One region of the Bradyrhizobium cedriense genome, then DNA from elsewhere that is predicted to be linked to it. Evidence: riboswitches for the same ligand, from Rfam matches in the RefSeq annotation. Region 1 holds a riboswitch; the other holds the start of a gene.
What was found. Region 1 has a riboswitch for S-adenosylmethionine ahead of metX (homoserine O-acetyltransferase MetX). Riboswitches for the same ligand answer to the same signal wherever they lie in the genome.

Region 1 (4,414 bases):
GATGTTGGCGGTGTCGTACCAGGTCGCCGGCAGATTCTCCGTGCGCGGCATGTGGCCGCCGATCAGGAGCTGGAGCCGCATCTTCCAGAAGCCGAAATTCGGGAAAGAGACGATGGCTCGGCGGCCGATGCGCAACAGGTTCTCCAGCACCACACGCGGCTGCCGCGTCGCCTGCAGCGTCTGCGACAGGATCACGTAGTCGAAGGCGTCGTCGGGATAGTTGACGAGGTCGGTATCGGCATCGCCCTGCACCACCGCGAGGCCCTTGGCAACACAGCGGTTGACGCCCTCGCGCGACAGTTCGATGCCGCGGCCGTCGATGCCGCGGGTCTCCAGCAGCTGAAGCAGATCGCCCTCGCCGCAGCCGACATCGAGCACCTTCGAGCCCGGCTTCACCATCTCGGCCACCAGCCGATGATCGGCGCGATAGTCACCGGACTGCCGGCCCGCAACGCCGTCCAGCGGCAATACTTCCTGCACGGACATCTCAGCTACCCTTCAATCCGCGCGCCTTGCCTGCCGATTGCAGGAAGGCGCGGGAAATGTCGAAGAACTCGGGCACGTCGAGCAGGAACGCGTCGTGGCCGCGATCTGTCTCGATCTCGGCAAACGACACCCGCGCGCTCGACGCATTCAGCGCGTGCACCAGCGCGCGCGATTCCGACGTCGGAAACAGCCAGTCGCTGGTGAAGGAGACCACGCAGAAGCGGGTCTGGATTCCCGCAAAGGCCTTCGCCAGCACGCCGCCATGATCGGCGGCGATGTCGAAATAGTCCATCGCGCGCGTCAGATAGAGATAGGAGTTGGCATCGAAGCGTTCCACGAAGGACGAGCCCTGGTAACGAAGATAGCTTTCGACCTGGAAGTCGGCATCGAACGAGAAGGTCGGCAGCTCGCGGTCCTGCATGCGGCGGCCGAACTTGCGATGCAGCGCGGCGTCCGAGAGATAGGTGATATGCGCCGCCATCCGGGCCACCGCGAGCCCGCGATGCGGATGGATGCCGCGGTCCGCATAGCCGCCATTGTGCCAGTCGGGATCGGCCATCACGGCCTGGCGGCCGAGCTCGTGGAAGGCGATGTTCTGCGCCGAGTGCCGCGTCGCGCAGGCAATCGCCAGCGCGGAGAACACGCGGGCAGGATAGGCCGCGGTCCATTGCAGCACCTGCATGCCGCCCATCGAGCCGCCGACGACGGCGAACAGCGTGTCGATGCCGAGCCGGTCGATCAGCATCGCCTGCGCGCGCACCATGTCGGGGATGGTGATGACAGGGAAATCCAGGCCCCAGACCTTGCCGGTGGCCGGATTGACCGAGGCCGGGCCGGTCGAGCCCATGCAGCCGCCGATCACGTTGGAGCAGATGATGAAGTAGTGCTTGGGATCGATGGGCCGGCCGGGGCCGACCAGCGTTTCCCACCAGCCGGGCTTGCCGGTGACGGGATGCACGTTGGCGACATGCTGGTCGCCAGTCAGCGCATGGCAGATCAGAATGGCGTTGGAGCGGTCGGCGTTGAGCTCGCCATAGGTCTGGTAGGCGATCTGGAACGGGGTGAGATCGACGCCGCAATCGAGCCGCAGCGGCTGCTCTGCGCCGAAATGCGCGACCTGCGAGCTCGGGTGATCCACCTCGTGCGACCGTTCGTCGGAGCTGATCGCAGGACTGGGCACGGACTTGACGCCAACCATCATCGACCTCGTTTGCGACTGCCGTCAGACAGCCGCTGGAATCAGGCCATGAAAAACCCGGCCTGAACGATAGGTTCGGCCGGGATCGGAAGCGTCCCCGGCCTGTTTAGCGAGTTTTTTAACGTGGCTGCAAGCCGGCCGGCTCAAATGACCACGGAACAGGCAAACGCTACCGTCTTGGGTGGTTTTCGTCAAGTCGCGGTCCGGGTCAGTCAAATTCGTCTCTGTCTCATCGGCAAAACAGACCGTCATTTCTCTTTGCTTTCGCCGCCCCGACTGCCTAATCAGGACATTGATCGCAACGGTGGCGGCCTTACGAAGTGTCTTGCCGACCCGCATTGAACGCCCCTCAACGGCCCAAGTTCTTCAACAGTCCAAGTCAGACATGACCCAACGTCCGCCCGCGCCACCATCGCTCCAGGAACTGCGCAAGGAGATCGACGCGATCGACGAGAGCATGCATCGCCTCCTGATGCAGCGCGGCGACATCATCGACCGCTTGATCCAGGTGAAGCAGACGCAAGAGGTCGGCTCGGCGTTCCGCCCGGCGCGCGAGGCCGACATGATGCGCCACCTCGTGCAGCGCCATCGCGGCATCCTGCCGCTCGATACGGTCGAGAGCATCTGGCGCGTCATCATCTCGACCTTCACCTATGTCCAGGCGCCGTTCTCCGTGCATGCCGACATCTCGGTCAGCGAGTCGGCGATGCGCGACTCCGCGCGCTTTCATTTCGGCTTCACCGTGCCCTACGTCGCACATTTCAGCGCGCAGGCCGCGGTCGAGGCGGTGGCGAAATCCAAGGGCGACCTGGCGCTGGTCTCGGCAACATCCAGCCGGACGCCGTGGTGGCTGTCGCTCGAGGCCGCTGGCGCGCCAAAGATCATCGCGCGGATGCCTTTCGTCGAACGCGCCGATCATCCTGCGGCGATGCCGGTGTTCGCGGTCTCGCGTGTCCCCGACAGTGCTCTGGTGACGGAAATCGAGACCTTCAGCGTACGGGTGTCGGGGTGGAACGCCGAGGTCGCGCGCGCCCTGTCGCCGCTCGCGGAGATCGTGGCGGTGCCCGACACCGCCTTCGACGGCGCGGCGTTGCTGATCTCGGTGACCAGCGCGACCACCATCGACAAAATCAGGGCTGCCCTGATCGAGGCGGGGGCCTCGGTGCGCTCCACGGCCCTCGTCGGGAGCCACGCAACGCGCTATACGGTGCCCCCGACCGGGGCAAAATCGTAAATCGCGAGCAGCCCCGCCTATCCGGAGTCCAAGATGTCCCGTCCCGTGCCGAATCCCGGCATTCTCGATATTGCGCCCTACACCCCCGGCAAGAGTCCGGTGCCGGAGCCGGGCCGCAAGGTGTTCAAGCTCTCGGCCAACGAGACGCCGTTCGGACCCTCGCCCAAAGCGATCGAGGCGTTCAAGCGCGTGGCGGATCATCTGGAGGACTATCCGGAAGGCACCTCGCGTGTGCTGCGCGAGGCGATCGGCCGCTCTTTCGGACTCGATCCCAACCGCATCATCTGCGGCGCCGGCTCGGACGAGATCCTCAATCTGCTCGCCCACACCTATCTCAGCCACGGCGACGAGGCGATCTCCACCACGCACGGTTTCCTGGTCTACCCGATCGCGACGATGGCTGTCGGCGCCAAGAACGTCGTCGCGGCCGAGAAGAACCTCACCTGCGACGTCGATGCCATCCTCAAGGCAGTGACGCCGAAGACGAAGCTGGTCTGGCTCGCCAACCCCAACAACCCGACCGGCACTTACATCCCGTTCGACGAGGTCAAGCGGCTGCGCGCCGGCCTGCCCTTGCACGTGTTGCTGGTGCTCGACGCCGCCTATTCCGACTACGTCTCGCGCAACGACTACGAGATGGGGATCGAGCTCGTCGCCACCACCGAGAACACGGTGGTGACGCACACCTTCTCCAAGATCCACGGCCTGGCTGCGCTGCGCATCGGCTGGATGTTCGGCCCCGAACACATCATCGACGCCGTCAACCGCATCCGCGGTCCCTTCAACGTGTCGACGCCGGCGATGTATGCCGCGGTCGCCGCGATCGAGGACACCGCACACCAGGCAATGTCGAAGCAGTTTACCGAGACCTGGCGCAACTGGCTCACCGAGGAGATCGGCAAGCTCGGACTGAAGGTGACGCCGAGCGTCGCCAATTTCGTGCTGATCCACTTCCCGGCCGACAAGGGCAAAACCGCTGACGACGCCGACGCCTTCCTGACCAGGCGAGGCCTCGTGCTGCGCGGCTTGAAGAACTACGGCCTGCCGCATGCGCTGCGCATGACGATCGGCACCGAGGAGGCCAACCGTCTCGTGGTCGAGGGCTTGCGCGACTTCATGGCCGGCAAATGAGGTCGCAGGGGCATTTCGAGCGCGTCGCGCTGATCGGCTTCGGCCTGATCGGCGGCTCGATCGCGCGCGCTGCGAAGCTCCAGGGCCTGGCGGGCGAGATCGTCACCACCGCGCGATCGGAGAAGACACGCGCGCGCGTCGCCGAGCTCGGCATCGTCGATGAGGTCGTCGCAACCAATGCGGAGGCCGTGAAGGATGCCGATCTCGTCATCCTATGCATTCCGGTCGGCGCCTGCGGACCCGTGGCTCAGGAGATCGCCGCGCATCTGAAACCGGGCGCGATCGTCTCCGACGTGGGCTCGGTCAAGGGCGCGATAGTCAGGGACATGGCCCCGCATCTGCCGAACGGCATTCATTTCGTGCCG
Region 2 (4,414 bases), on a different contig from region 1:
ATGACCGAGTCCGAGCTTTTCGAGCCCCGGCAGGAAGCGCTCCTGCTGCTGGCGGCGGAATACACGGAAGACGAATTCAGCGGCATCGGCCGTGCCTCGCCGCGTGACCACGGTGAGGATCAGGCCGGTGAAGTAGGCGTGATAGAGATCGGCGACCGCGCGCCAGCGCGTCCATTGCGCTTGCTGCGCGGGGTCCGATGCGGCGGTCATGTTCGCTCCCGATCGTTGTTTGATCGAGTGTGTCACTGCATCGGGTCGCAGACAACATGATGCGCGTGCAGGACGCCCTGCACGGCAGCCCGTCAATTCCGCATCACGAACTTTGCGCAGCCTTGGCGGCGCGCTCGCGTTCGACGCGTTCGGTGACGTCGCGCGCCATCGCAACTGATCCCTGCACGCGACCTTCGGCGTCGCGCACGAGCGCGAAGGTCATCTCGATGTAGAGCTTGCGCCCGCTCTGGTGCAGCGCGCGAGTCAGAGTCGGTCGTCCCGCCAACTTCATTACGCCGCTGGCGAGAGCGGCCTCGAAACCCTTCCAGTGCGCCGCGCGCAGATGTTCGGGGATGATCAGGTCGAGGTTCTGTCCGAGCGCTTCGTCCGCCGGGAAACCGAACAGCGTGGTCGATGCGCGATTCCAGCGGATGATCGTGCCGGAGCGATCGGAATAGATCAGCGCGTCCGCGACGTCTTCGATGATGTTTGCGTCGAGATCGGATGGATTGCTCATCTCGTCACCTCGCATGTAGCCCTGGTTTTGCGTCGCGTCCTGACGCACATTCGGAGTCATCACCCGCGTTGTGCGCACTTGCGCGCCGGGGCGGGCGATCCAGTGTTCCGAGGCGTCAGTGAACAAATCGAGAGGCTGCGGCGTACTGGATGCCCGGTCAAGCCGGGGGCATGACAGTAGAGCGTGGAGCTACACCCGAAAATGCTTCGATAGTTTGAGGCCCTGCGCCTGATAGTTGGAACCGATGCGCTGCCCGTACATCGCGTCGGGCCGGGCCAGCATCTTCTCATAGACGAGGCGACCGACGATCTGGCCGTGCTCGAGGATGAACGGAACCTCTCGCGAGCGCACCTCCAGCACGGCGCGCGCGCCCTGCCCGCCGGCGCCGGCATAGCCGAAGCCGGGATCGAAGAAGCCGGCGTAATGCACGCGGAACTCGCCGACCAGCGGATCGAACGGCACCATCTCCGCGGCGTAATCGGGCGGCACCTGCACCGCTTCTTTCGAGGCGAGGATGTAGAATTCGCCGGGGTCGAGGATCAGGCTGCCGTCGGGGCGGGCCGACATCGGCTCCCAGAAGTCTTCGACCGCATAGCCGGAACGGCGATCGACGTCGACGACGCCAGTGTGGCGCTTGGCGCGATAGCCGACGAAGCCGCTCGCCTTCTCGCCCGACAGATCCACCGATACAGCGACGCCGCCCGAGAGATCAGCATCGTCGATGTCGACGAGGCGCTCGGCTGCATGCAAGCCGTCAAGTTCGTCGGCATTGAGGATGGCGTCACCAGTGCGGAAGCGCACCTGCGACAGGCGCGAGCCCTCGCGCACCAGCACCGGAAAGGTCTTCGGGCTGATCTCGGCATAGAGCGGACCGTGATAGCCGGCGCCGATCATGTCGAACCGGCGGGTGCCGTCGGCAATCACGCGGGTGAAGACGTCGAGCCGGCCGGTGGAGCTCTTGGGGTTCGCGGCCGCGACGATCTCCGGCGGCAGCGCCAGGCTTTCCAGCAGCGGCACGATGTAGACGCAGTTGGTCTCCAGCACCGCGCCGTCGGCAAGGCTGAACTCGTGCAGCTTCAACTCGTCGATGCGCTCGGCCACGGTGGCACCGGGGCCGGGCAGGAAGCTCGCACGGACGCGATAGGCGATATCGCCGAGGCGCAGATCGAGGCTTGCCGGCTGGATCTGGCTTTCGACGAAGTCGTATGCGGGCAGAATAAGCCCCGCCTCCGCCATCGCCGCGATCATGCGGTCAGGCAGGATACCATTGGCGTCGGCAGCGACCGTGAACGTCAAACGGCGGTCCTCATCAAGGGGGCAAACGCATACCGACATACGGGAAATACTAGCCTTTTACGGCTATCCGATGGACGCCTTGACGGAAAGGGCATAGCGGAATATGAGCATCACTTATCCCGTGGTGATTTGAGCCGGCCGGCTTGCAGCCACGTTAAATAAGTCGCTAAACAGGCCGGGGACCTCTGTGATCCCGGCCCGTGGAGATTTCCAGGCCGGTTTTTTTGTGACCGTTTTTCGCGTCGACGGTCATGTCGGAGGTACCTATGTCGAAGTCGACCGCCAACTATCGCCCCGAAACCCGCCTGGTCCATTCCGGGACGCTGCGCTCGCAATATGGCGAGACCTCGGAGGCGCTGTTCCTGACCCAGGGCTATGTCTACAACAGCGCCGAGGAGTGCGAGGCGCGGTTCAAGGGCGAGGACCCCGGCTTCATCTATTCGCGCTACTCCAACCCGACCATCGCGATGTTCGAGCGCCGCATGATCGAGCTCGAAGGTGCCGAAGCCGCCCGTTCGGCGGCGACCGGCATGGCTGCGGTGACGACCGCGATCCTGGCGCCGCTGAAGGCCGGCGATCACGTGGTGGCGTCGCGGGCGCTGTTCGGCTCGTGCCTCTACGTCATCCAGGATCTGTTGCCGCGCTACGGCATCGAGACCACGCTGGTCGACGGGCTCGATCTCGACCAGTGGCAGCGGGCGTTGCGGCCGAACACCAAGACGTTCTTCCTGGAGAGCCCGACCAACCCGACGTTGGACGTGCTGGACATCCCCGGCATCGCCGAGATCGCGCACAAGGGCGGCGCCCGGCTCATCGTCGACAACGTGTTCGCAACCCCGATCTGGCAGAGCCCGCTCGCGTTAGGGGCCGACGTCGTCGTGTATTCCGCGACCAAGCATATCGACGGCCAGGGCCGGTGCCTGGGCGGCATCATCCTGTCGTCGGAAGCCTTCATCGCCGAGCACATCCACAATTTCATGCGCCAGACCGGGCCGTCGATCTCGCCGTTCAACGCCTGGGTCCTGCTCAAGGGCCTGGAGACGCTCGGCGTGCGCGTGCGCGCGCAGACCGATACTGCAGCGCGCATTGCCGAGGTGCTGGCGAGCCATCCGAAGATCTCGCGGCTGGTCTATCCCGGCCGTGCCGACCATCCGCAGGCAGCTCTGGTGAAGAAGCAGATGCGCGGCGGCTCGACGCTGGTCGGCTTCGAGGTCAAGGGCGGCAAGGCGGCCGCGTTCCGCGCGCTCAACGAATTGAAGCTGGCGAAGATCTCGAACAATCTCGGCGACGCCAAGAGCCTCGTCACGCATCCTGCCACCACGACGCATCAGCGCCTCAAGCCGGAGGACCGCGCCGCGCTCGGCATCAGCGAAGGGTTCATTCGCTTCTCCACCGGGCTCGAGCACCCTGACGACCTGATCGAAGATCTGACGGCAGCGCTGGAGAAGGTGTAAGGGCGAATGGCGAGTAGCGAGTAGCAATCCCTATTCGCTATTCGCCATTCCCCATTCGCTTCCAATCACATCGGCCGGTACGTCCGAACGTCCGCGGGCACGTTCACCCCGAGCTTGATCTGGCCGACGGAACGGATGATGTCGTCACCCAATAGCTGGGCGAAGCAGGCATAGCCCCAATCGTTCATGTGCAGGCCGTCGGCGATCACGAAGCCTTCGACCGGAATGGCCTGCTTCTCGTGCCAGTCGCGCATCACCTCGAAGCGCGGGAAGATTCCGACGTGACGGAGCTCGGCGACACTGCCGAGCAGCTTCACCATTTTGCCGGCGCTCTCGGCGCGCTGATTGACGGCCGGCGAATATTGCGGATCCACCAGCACGATGTCGGCGCCCCCGGCAGCCTGAATGCGGCTGATGCCTTCCTCGACCAGCTTGGCGGTTTCACCGGGATCGAGATTTCGCAACACGGCGTTGGTGCCGACCTGCCAGATCACGAGGTCCGGATGCATGTCGATCACCTGCGTCTGGAGGCGCTTCATCATCTCGGGAGCGTCCTCGCCGCCGACGCCGGCATTGATGACGCTGATGTCGGAGGTCGGATAGTGCCGGCGCAGCTGCGCGGCGAGACGATTTGGGTAGTTGAACTCCGGCGAGCTCGCGCCGAACCCTTGAGTAGACGAGGAGCCGAACGCGACGATGACGACGGGCTGGCCGGCGACGAGCTTGCCAGCAACATGCGGCAGCGAGCCCATCGCCTTCGAACCGCCCTTCGGCGGCAGGCAGGGCACACGGTTGAAGATGTCGCCGGCAGACTTGGCGGCCTGCTTCACCTTGTCGATGGCGCGTGCCGTGATGCCGCGTTGCTCGGGCGACGTCGCAGCGACTGTGGTCTGGGAGGGCGAAGCGGAGGCGGGATCAGCCGACTGCGCGGGGGCGG

Region 2: linked by a shared signal. The riboswitch ahead of ACYCVF_RS19385 (O-succinylhomoserine sulfhydrylase) and the one ahead of metX (homoserine O-acetyltransferase MetX) in region 1 are both predicted to bind S-adenosylmethionine.

The regions. Positions count from the first base shown of each region.
Region 1 covers NZ_JBTSWB010000005.1:276,548-280,961, forward strand. Annotated here, with positions in the region: gene metW (methionine biosynthesis protein MetW) at 1-486, opposite strand, end outside; gene metX (homoserine O-acetyltransferase MetX) at 488-1,684, opposite strand; SAM riboswitch at 1,770-1,849, opposite strand; gene ACYCVF_RS22535 (chorismate mutase) at 2,070-2,918, shown strand; gene hisC (histidinol-phosphate transaminase) at 2,952-4,049, shown strand; gene ACYCVF_RS22545 (prephenate/arogenate dehydrogenase family protein) at 4,046-4,414, shown strand, end outside.
Region 2 covers NZ_JBTSWB010000004.1:588,738-593,151, reverse strand. Annotated here, with positions in the region: gene ACYCVF_RS19400 (hypothetical protein) at 1-210, opposite strand, end outside; gene ACYCVF_RS19395 (PAS domain-containing protein) at 314-727, opposite strand; gene ACYCVF_RS19390 (2'-deoxycytidine 5'-triphosphate deaminase) at 917-2,062, opposite strand; SAM riboswitch at 2,135-2,214, shown strand; gene ACYCVF_RS19385 (O-succinylhomoserine sulfhydrylase) at 2,290-3,477, shown strand; gene ACYCVF_RS19380 (SGNH/GDSL hydrolase family protein) at 3,543-4,414, opposite strand, start outside.